Regions from separate parts of the Agromyces aurantiacus genome, predicted to be linked through region 2. Evidence: predicted binding sites of a transcription regulator. Region 2 holds the regulator's gene; the other holds the start of a gene.

Region 1 (5,025 bases), 310 kb from region 2:
CCGCGACGCGGTCGACGCGCCGCAGGCCTCGGGCGAGGCGATCGCGCAGGAGTTCGAGCGGTACCTGCGCCGCCGCGGCGACCAGCCCGGCGGCGGGCCGTGGCGTCCGCGCGACGTGGGCTAGCGGCATCCGCTCGCCGGCAGGACCTCGCGCGCGGCCGTGATGCTCGGTGTCAGTAGGGCTGGAGGACGCCCGCGCCGAGCAGGATGAAGAGCGTGACGCCGAGCGCGATGCGGTAGATCACGAACGGCAGGAAGCTGTGCCGCGAGATCCACTTCATGAAGAAGGCGATCACGAGGATGGCGACGCCGAACGCCACCGCCGTCGCGACCGCGGTCTCGAGCGCGTTGTACACGGTCGGCTCGCCCATGCTCTTGAACAGTTGGTAGAGACCCGAGCCGAACACGGCCGGGATCGCGAGCAGGAACGCGTACCGCGCCGCAGCGGCGCGCTCGTAGCCGAGCAGGAGGCCCATGGTGATGGTGCCGCCCGAGCGCGAGACGCCGGGGATCAGCGCGAGCGACTGCGCGAGGCCGAAGTACAGGCCGTGCGGGTAGGTCAGGTCGTCGAGGCCGCGCCGCTTCGCGCCGGCCCAGTCGGCCAGGCCGAGCACGATGCCGAACACGATCAGCATGGTCGCGACGATGTAGAGCGAACGGAACGTCGTCTCGATCTGGTCCTGGAAGAGCAGGCCGAGCACCACGATCGGGATCGAGCCGACGATGATCAGCCAGCCCATGCGAGCGTCGGGGTCGCTGTGCGGGAGCTTGCCGCGCACGGCCTGGAACCAGTGCGACACGATGCGCACGATGTCGCGCCAGAAGAACACCACGACCGCCGTCTCGGTGCCGAGCTGCGTGATGGCGGTGAACGCCGCACCGGGGTCGGCCGCGTTGGGCAGGAACTCGCCGAGGATGCGCAGGTGCGCGCTCGAGGAGACCGGCAGGAACTCGGTGAGTCCCTGCACGAGGCCGAGGATGATGGCTTCGAACAACGGCGCTTCGCCTTCCCGCCCTGCGCACGGCGAAGGGCATCGGACCGTCGTGGTCGGGGGCTGGGTGGTGTGGGGCGTACTCAGTACGCGAGCAGCAGGTCCCGCAGGACCCGCCTACCGAAGACTAGTGCGTCCAGCGGCACGCGCTCGTCCACGCCGTGGAACATCGCCGGGAAGTCAAGCCCCTCGGGCAGGCGCAGCGGGGCGAAGCCGTAGCCCGAGATGCCGAGCCGCGAGAGCGACTTGTTGTCGGTGCCGCCGCTCAGCAGGTACGGGAACACGCGCGCCTCGGGGTCGTGGGCGTGCAGGGCGGTCGTGACGGCGTCGACGAGGGGCCCGTGGGTCGGCGCCTCGAGGCCGACGTCCTGGTGCACGATCTGGATCTCGATGTCGGGCCCGATGAGCTCGCGGACCTCGGCGAGCACCGCGTCCTCCTCGCCCGGCAGCGTGCGGATGTCGACGAGCGCCTCGGCACGGTCGGGGATCACGTTGTGCTTGTACCCGGCGTCGAGGAGCGTGGGGTTCGACGTCGTGCGCAGGGTCGCGGTGATGAACCCCGACGCGGAGCCGGTGGCCAGCGCGAGCTCGTCGGGCGCGACCTGCTCGGGGTCGACGCCGAGCGCGTCGGCGATCGCGGCGAGCAGCTCGCGCGTCGTGCCCGTGAGCTTGACCGGCCACTCGCGTCGGCCGATGCGGGCGATCGCCTCGGCGAGCCGGGTGACGGCGTTGTCGCGGACGAGTCGCGAGCCGTGGGCGGCACGGCCGTGGGCGACGAGGCGGATCCAGACGAGCGACTTCTCCCCCGTCTGCAGGAGGTAGGCGCGCGTCCCGCCGACCGTGATCGAGTAGCCGCCGACCTCGCTGATCGCCTCGGTGGCCCCCGCGAACAGCTCGGGATGCTCGTCGACCATCCAGCTCGCGCCGTAGATGCCGCCGGCCTCCTCGTCGGCGAAGAACGCGACGACGAGCTCGCGTTCGGGCAACCGGCCCTCGGCGAGGATGTCGCCGACCGCCGTGAGGATCATGGCGTCCATGTCCTTCATGTCGACCGCGCCGCGGCCCCAGAGCATGCCGTCGCGGACCTCGCCGGCGAACGGGTCGACGCTCCAGTTGCGGGGATCCGCGGGCACCACGTCGAGGTGGCCGTGCAGCACGAGCGCTGGCTTGGCCGGGTCCGCCCCGGGGATGCGCGCGACGACGTTCGCGCGCCGCGGCGCGGACTCGTGCATGACCGGGTCGAGGCCCATCGCGCGCAGGCGCGCCTCGACGTACTCGGCGGCCTCGCGCTCGCCGTTGGCGCGCCCCTCGCCGTGGTTGGTGGTGTCGAAGCGGATGAGGTCGCGCGCGATGATTGCGGTCTCGTCGAGCTCGACCTCGGCGCCGCCGGCGGGCTGCGCGGAGGGCGTGCGGGCGTCGGTCGGGGTCGTCTCGGCCATGCGCTCCACCGTACCGGGCGGGTGCGGCGGACGCCGCGGCGGGAGTGTTCAGCGGGCTCTCGAAACCGTGCTAGTGTCTTCTACGGCCGCTGAGCGATCAGCGGATCAAGACAACGCGCGGGTGGCGGAAATGGCAGACGCGCTAGCTTGAGGTGCTAGTGCCCTAACGGGCGTGGGGGTTCAAGTCCCCCCTCGCGCACGCGTTGTCGAGAAGGCCGGATCTTCGGATCCGGCCTTCTCGCGTTTCGGGGGTCGTTCGGTCGCCCACCCCCGGTCGGGGGCGTGGACGGACGGTCGGCAGGACTTGCCGTATTCGAACATGTGTTCGAACATTGAGTGGTGACGATGACCGCTCCCCGATCCGCCCCGGCCGCCCAGGCGGCGCCCGCGGCGCGGCTCGAGCGGGTCGAGGAGCTGCAGGCGCGCATCCGCGGCATGCAGGCGACCCGGCTCGACTCGAAGGCGGTGCCCACGCATCCCGCGCTCGCGTCGGTGCTGCCCGGCGGCGCGCTGCGCGAGGGCGCGGTCGTGCAGGTCGAGGGGTCGATCACGCTGCTCATGGCCGCACTCGTCGGACCGTCGCAGAGCGGGCGCTGGGTCGCGGTCGCGGGCATCCCCGAGTTCGGCGTCGAGGCCGCCGCGCGGTTCGGCATCGACCTCGAGCGGCTCGTGCTCGTGCCCGAGCCCGGGCGGCAGTGGCTCACGGTCGCGGCCGCGCTCGCCGACGTGATCCCGGTGGTCGCGGTGCGGCCCGCGGGGCGGCTCGCGCCCGCCGAGGCGTCGCGGTTCGCGGCGCGGCTGCGCCAGCGCGGCGCGCTCCTGCTCGTCGACGGCGAGTGGCCGGGCAGCGACGCCCGGCTCGAACTCGAGCGGAGCGAGTGGAGCGGGCTCGATCACGGCCACGGGCACCTCGCCGAGCGCGAGGTCGTCGTCCGGGTCACGGGCCGCGGCGAGGTGGGCCGCGGCACCCGCCGCCGCCTCCGGCTGCCATCGGGCGACCTGGGGTTCGCCGCGGTCGGCGAGGCGGGCGGGGCCGGGCTCGGCGCGGCATCCGTCGCCGCCCTCGACGGCAGCGCCGGCCCGGCCGGCGGCATCCTGCACCGGCCCGACTTCGCGGCGAGGGCGTCGTGAGCGCGGCCGTGCGCACCGTCGTGCTCTGGTGCCCCGACTGGCCCGTGCTGGCGGCATGCCGCGAGGCGGGCATCGATCCGGCCGAGCCGGTCGCGCTCACCGAGGCCGGGCTCGTGCACTCGTGCTCGCCCGCGGCCCGGCGCGACGGCGTGGCGCGCGGCCTGCGGCTGCGCGAGGCGCAGTACCGCTCGACCGCGCTCACGGTGCTCGAGTACGACCCGGCGCTCGACCACCGCGCGTTCGAGCCGGTCGTGCGCGGCATCGAGGCGATCGTCCCGGGCGTGCAGGTGCTGCGGCCCGGCACGCTCGCGATGCGCGCGCGGGGCCCGGCCCGCTACTACGGCGGCGAGGATGCCGCGGCCCGCGCGCTGCTCGAGGCGGCCGCGGGGCTCGGGGTCGCCGCCGCGCGCGTGGGCGTGGCCGACGGCCCGTTCGCGGCCGAGCAGGCGGCGCGCGCGGCCGCACGGCGCGGCGAGCCCGTGCACGTGGTGCCCCCGGGCGAGGCGGCCGCGTTCCTCGCACCGCTGCCGGTCGCGCTCGTGGTCGACGCCCGCACCACGACGCTGCTCCACCGGCTCGGCGTGCGCACGCTCGGCGAGTTCGCGGCGCTGCCCGACGACGACGTGCGGCGGCGCTTCGGCGCGGCGGGCGCGTTCGCGCACGACCGCGCCGCGGGCCGCGAGCGGTCGCGCGTGGCGCCGCGCACTCCCCCGCCCGACTTCGAGGTCGCGCAGGACTTCGAGCCGCCGCTCGACCGCATCGACCAGCTCGCGTTCGCGTTCCGGGTGCGCGCCGACGAGTTCATCGAGCGCATGCGGACCAGGCGGCTCGTGTGCACCGGCATCCGCGTCGAGCTCGACGACGAGCGCGGCGGGCACTCGAGCCGCAGCTGGCTGCACCCGCACTGGTTCACGCCCGCCGACGTGGTCGATCGCGTGCGCTGGCAGCTGCAGGGCGCGGGCACGGCCGACTCCGGGCTCGACTCCCCCATCGTCCGGCTCCGCATCGTGCCCGAGCGGGTCGACTCGACGGGCAACCACGAGGAGGGGCTGTGGGGCGGCGGCCCCGACGAGCGCGTGCACCACGGGCTCACGCGCGTGCAGAGCATGCTCGGGCACGAGGGCGTGGTGACGGCGGCGATCGGCGGCGGGCGCATGCTCGCCGACCGGCAGGTGCTCGTGCCGTGGGGCGACCGCGCGCCCGAGCGCACCGCGGCCGAGGCGCCGTGGCCGGGGAGCCTGCCCGCGCTCGCGCCGGCGAGCGTGTTCCGCGAGCGGCTGCCGGTCGCGCTCGTCGACGCGGGCGATGCGGCGGTGTCGGTCGACGCGCGCGGGGCGATCTCGGCGGCGCCCGCGTCGTTCGCGATCGGCTCGGGTCGCCCGGCGCCCGTGCGCGCCTGGGCGGGTCCGTGGCCGGTCGTCGAGCGCTGGTGGGATGCCGAGCGCGCCCGCCGCGTGCACCGG
Region 2 (5,025 bases):
AACAGCACGAAGTTCGCGCCGCTCCGGTACGGGCGGTAGCCGAGCGCGGCGAGCTCGCGGACGATGCGGTCGCGCTGGCCGCGGATCTCGTCGACCATCGAGAGCATCTCGCCCGAGTGCGCGAGCGCGCCCAGTGCGGCGGCCTGGGTGAGCGCCGAGAGGTGGTACGGCAGCCGCACGAGGCGCAGCGCGTCGATCACGGCCGGGTCGGCGGCGAGGTAGCCCACCCGCGCGCCCGCGAAGGCGAAGGCCTTGCTCATGGTGCGCGACACGAGCAGGCGGGGCCGCCCCTCGAGCAGCGTCAGCGCGCTCGGCGTGCCGGGGTCGGCGAACTCGAAGTACGCCTCGTCGACCACGACGACGCCACGGGCCGCGTCGGCGACCGCGGCGATCGTGTCGAGCGACAGGGGCGTGCCCGTGGGGTTGTTCGGGGCGCACAGCAGCACGATGTCGGGGTCGTGCCGGCGGACCGCCGCGACGGCCGTCTCGGGCGAGAGCTCGAAGTCGGCGTCGCGCTCGGCGGTCACCCACTCGGTGCCGGTGCCCGAGGCGAGCAGTCCGTACATCGAGTAGGTCGGCGCGAATCCGAGGGCCCGGCGACCCGGTCCGCCGAAGGCCTGGAGGATGTGCTGGAGCACCTCGTTCGAGCCGTTCGCCGCCCACAGCTGCTCGGGCACGAGCCCGTGGCCGAGGTAGCGCGCGAGCGCGGTGCGCAGCTCGGTGAACTCGCGGTCGGGATACCGGTTCAGCCCGATGATCGCGGCCGCGACGCGGGCGACGATGTCGTGCGCGACATCCTCGGGGATCGGATGCGTGTTCTCGTTGACGTTGAGCGCGACGGGCACCGTCTTCTGGGGCGCACCGTACGGGGACTTCCCGCGGAGGTCGTCGCGGATGGGAAGGTCGTCGAGACTCGTCACCGATCAATGCTATCCGCGGTGGGCCGGACGTTTCGGCCGGAGACGTCGCCGGACGACGCTACTCGACGACGGGCAGCGCGAGCCGCTGACCCGGCTGCACGACCGCGTCGCGCAGGCCGTTCAGCCGCATGATGTCGTGGATGACCTCGCGCGGATCGGCTGTGGGCGCGATCGACTCGGCGATGCCCCAGAGCGTGTCGCCGGCCCCCACCACCATCGTGTCGAAGACCGCGGGCGGCGTGCCGTCGTCGATGCCGGCGACCGCCCCGCCCGAGGCGAGCGAGCCGACGAGCACGCCGATGACGAGGGGCGCCGCCGCCAGCGTCGTGAATACGACGCGACCTCGGCGCGTGAGCCGGAGCCGCGTGCGACCGCCCGCTGCCATCACCACTGCACTCATTCCGCACCTCCCGGGTAGCTCCGCATCCGGCCGCTCGGCCGGGAGGGCCGGATGCGAAGCTGTGTTCCGAATATATCTTCGAACATTCGACGGTGCAAGGAACCGGATGGTGGGATTTCCGGTGCCGATTCCGCGACACACTCGAACGGATGTTTGTCGCGCGTGTGCGAGGCGGATACAGTTTCGAATGTCCGAGGACAGTCGAACACCGACCACCGACATCACGATCAGGCCGACGAGGGCCGCGACGAGAGGCGACACCGTGACGATCGACATCGACCAGGCACGCGGCACGGGCGGCCGGTCGCGTCGGCGCAAGACGCTGAGCGCCAAGCAGCTCGCGATCCTCGAGGTCATCCGCCGGTCGGTCGCCGAGCGGGGCTATCCGCCGAGCATGCGAGAGATCGGCGACGCGGTCGGGCTCTCCTCCCTCTCGAGCGTGACCCACCAGCTCAACCAGCTCGAGCTCGCGGGGTACCTTCGCCGCGACCCGAACCGCCCGCGTGCGCTCGAGGTCCTCATCGACGTGCCCGGCACCGAGCCGCGTCAGTCGGCCGCCGAGCCCGCCCCGGTCGGCGACGCCGCGATGGTGCCGCTCGTCGGCCGCATCGCCGCGGGCGTGCCGATCACGGCCGAGCAGCAGATCGAGGAGGTGTTCCCGCTCCCCCGCCAGCTCGTGGGCAAGGGCGAGCTGTTCATCCTCAAGGTCGTGGGCGACTCGATGATCGACGCGGCGATCTGCGACGGCGACTGGGTCGTCGTGCGCTCCCAGCCCACCGCCGAGAACGGCGAGATCGTCGCCGCGATGCTCGACGGCGAGGCCACCGTCAAGGTGTTCCGCCAGCGCGACGGCCACACGTGGCTGCTCCCACGGAACACGGCGTTCGAGCCGATCCTCGGTGACCAGGCCGAGGTGCTCGGCAAGGTCGTGGCGGTGCTCCGCACCGTCTGACGCGTCGGCGACGCCCGCCCGGCACGACGAGGGGCGGATGCCGCGGCCTCGCGCCGCGACATCCGCCCCTCGTGCGTTCGGTGGGTCAGCCCGCGGCGACCACCGCCGCGCCGGCACGGACGGCCTGCGTCGCCTCGACGATGTTCGCGAGCGACGCGACCGTCTCGTCGTAGCCGCGCGTCTTCAGGCCGCAGTCGGGGTTCACCCAGAGCCGTCCGGCCGGGATCGCGCCGACGGCGCGTTCGAGCAGCGACTGCACCTCCTCGACGCTCGGCACGCGCGGCGAGTGGATGTCGTACACGCCCGGGCCCACGCCGTGGTCGAAGCCGCTGGCCGACAGGTCGTCGACGACCTCCATGCGGCTGCGGGCCGCCTCGATCGAGGTGACGTCGGCGTCGAGCTCGCGGATCGCGTCGATGACGACGCCGAACTCCGAGTAGCAGAGGTGCGTGTGCACCTGCGTCGCGGGCGCGGCGCCGCCGGTCGCGAGCCGGAACGAGCCGACCGACCAGTCGAGGTAGGCGGGCTGGTCGGCGCGCTTGAGCGGCAGCAGCTCGCGCAGCGCCGGCTCGTCGACCTGGATGACGCGGATGCCGGCCTGCTCGAGGTCGCCGATCTCGTCGCGCAGCGCCAGGGCGACCTGGCGTGCGGTGTCGCCGAGCGGCTGGTCGTCGCGGACGAACGACCACGCGAGGATCGTCACCGGGCCCGTGAGCATGCCCTTGACGGGCTTCTCCGACAGCGACTGCGCGTACTGCGACCACTCCACCGTCATCGGCGCCGGACGCGAGACGTCGCCCCACAGGATCGACGGGCGCGTGCAGCGCGATCCGTACGACTGCACCCAGCCGTTCTGGGTCACGGCGAAGCCGTCGAGCAGCTCGGCGAAGTACTGCACCATGTCGTTGCGCTCCGGCTCGCCGTGCACGAGCACGTCGAGGCCGAGCTCCTCCTGCAGGCGGATGACGCGGGCGATCTCCTCGCGCATGAGCTCGCGGTAGGCGGCATCCGTCAGCTCGCCCTTGACGAGGCGGGCGCGGGCGCGGCGAATGTCGGCGGTCTGTGGGAACGAGCCGATCGTCGTGGTCGGCAGCGCGGGCAGGGCGAGGTCCTCCTGCGCGGCGACGCGCGCGTCGTAGTCGACGCGCGCGAAGGCGTCGGCGCCGAGCGCGGCGAGGCGGTCGCGCACGGCGGGCACGCGCACGCCGGGGGCGGCGGCGCGGTCGGCGAGCGAGGCGGATGCCGCGTCGAGCTCAGCCGTGATCGCCTCGCGCCCCTCGGCGAGGCCGCGAGCCAGCACCGCGACCTGCGCGACCTTCTGGTCGGCGAACGCAAGCCAGCCCACGAGGCGGGCGTCGAGCGCGGACTCGTCCTCGACGTCGTGCGGCACGTGCAGCAGCGAGGTCGAGGTGGACACCGCGACGTCGCCCGAGAACGAGCGGAGCGCCTCGGCGTGCGCGAACGCGCGCTCGAGATCGCCGCGCCAGATGTTGTGGCCGTCGATCACGCCCGCGACGAGCGTCTTCGCGGCGAGCGCCTCCTCGGTCACGCCGTCGAGCCGCTCGGGCGCGGTGCCGCGCACGAGGTCGAGCCCGAGCGCTTCGACGGGCGTCGCCGCGAGCGCGGGCAGCGCGTCGTCGAGCGAGCCGTACGGCGCGCCGACGAAGATCGCCGGGCGCGCCTCGGCGGCGCCGAGCACGTCGTAGGCCGCGCCGACCGCGTCGAGCACGCGCTCGCGCGGCTCGTCGATGCTCTCGCTGACGAGCGCCGGCTCGTCGAGCTGCACCCACTCGGCTCCGGCATCGCGGAGTGCCGCGAGCAGCTCGGCGTACACGGTCACCAGGTCGGCGAGGCGCTCGATCGGGCGGAAGCCCTCGGGCGCGTCATCCGCCGCCTTGGCCAGCAGCAGGAAGGTGACCGGCCCGACGAGCACGGGGCGCGTGACGAACCCGGCCTCGCGGGCCTCGCGCACCTGCGCGACGAGCGCGTCGGCGTGTGCGGCGAAGGCGGTGTCGGGCCCGATCTCGGGCACCAGGTAGTGGTAGTTCGAGTCGAACCACTTCGTCATCTCGAGCGGCGCGTCGGCGCCCTCGCCCCGCGCGACCGTGAAGTAGCCCGTGAGGTCGAGCCGGCCGTCGGCGTCGAGGAGTCGCTCGAAGCGCGTCGGGATCGCGCCGACCGCGACGGCGGCGTCGAGCACCTGGTCGTAGTACGAGAAGCTCTCGGGGATCGCGGAGTCGGTGCGGCCGAGGCCGAGCGCGGCGAGGCGTTCGCGCGTCGCGGCACGCAGGTCCGCGGCCGTGCGCTCGAGCTCGTCGGCGTCGATGCGTCCGGCCCAGAACGCCTCGACGGCGTGCTTGAGCTCGCGGCGGCGACCGATGCGGGGGTAGCCGAGGATGGTTCCGGCGGGGAAGGCGGGTGCGGTCATCGTTCTCTCGTGTTCCTCTCGGTGCCCGCGTGGGCGGGGATGGTGCGCAGGCCGAGCAGGTCCAGGACGGCGAGCACGGCCTCGTGGCGGTTGAAGGTGTACAGGTGGAGTCCGGGGGCGCCGCCGGCGAGCACCTCGCCGGCGAGGTCGGCGGCGAAGTCGACGCCGAGGTCGAACTGCGCGTCGGCGTCGGGCTCGATCTCGAGCGCGATCGCGAGCTCGCTCGGCGCGGGCACGCCGGTGAGCTGCTCGAGGCGTGCGAGCCGCGCGGGGGTCGTGACCGGCATGATGCCCGGCAGGATCGGGATGGTCACGCCGCCGGCCC

What was found. Region 2 encodes LexA, which represses DNA repair genes until DNA is damaged. Its sites were predicted from a motif close to TCGAACANNTGTTCGA; they were not measured.
Region 1: the regulator LexA is predicted to act here: its motif matches at 2,745-2,760, upstream of imuA' (DnaE2-dependent mutagenesis accessory factor ImuA').

The regions. Positions count from the first base shown of each region.
Region 1 is NZ_JAFBBW010000001.1:2,368,466-2,373,490, forward strand. Features, by position in the region: gene JOD46_RS11235 (PAC2 family protein) at 1-124, shown strand, start outside; gene JOD46_RS11240 (undecaprenyl-diphosphate phosphatase) at 174-995, opposite strand; gene JOD46_RS11245 (M20/M25/M40 family metallo-hydrolase) at 1,076-2,431, opposite strand; tRNA gene JOD46_RS11250 (tRNA-Leu) at 2,547-2,630, shown strand; gene imuA' (DnaE2-dependent mutagenesis accessory factor ImuA') at 2,777-3,562, shown strand; gene JOD46_RS11260 (DNA polymerase Y family protein) at 3,559-5,025, shown strand, end outside.
Region 2 is NZ_JAFBBW010000001.1:2,062,290-2,067,314, reverse strand. Features, by position in the region: gene JOD46_RS09780 (histidinol-phosphate transaminase) at 1-920, opposite strand, end outside; gene JOD46_RS09775 (LysM peptidoglycan-binding domain-containing protein) at 979-1,320, opposite strand; gene lexA (transcriptional repressor LexA) at 1,595-2,272, shown strand; gene metE (5-methyltetrahydropteroyltriglutamate--homocysteine S-methyltransferase) at 2,358-4,700, opposite strand; gene JOD46_RS09760 (methylenetetrahydrofolate reductase) at 4,697-5,025, opposite strand, start outside.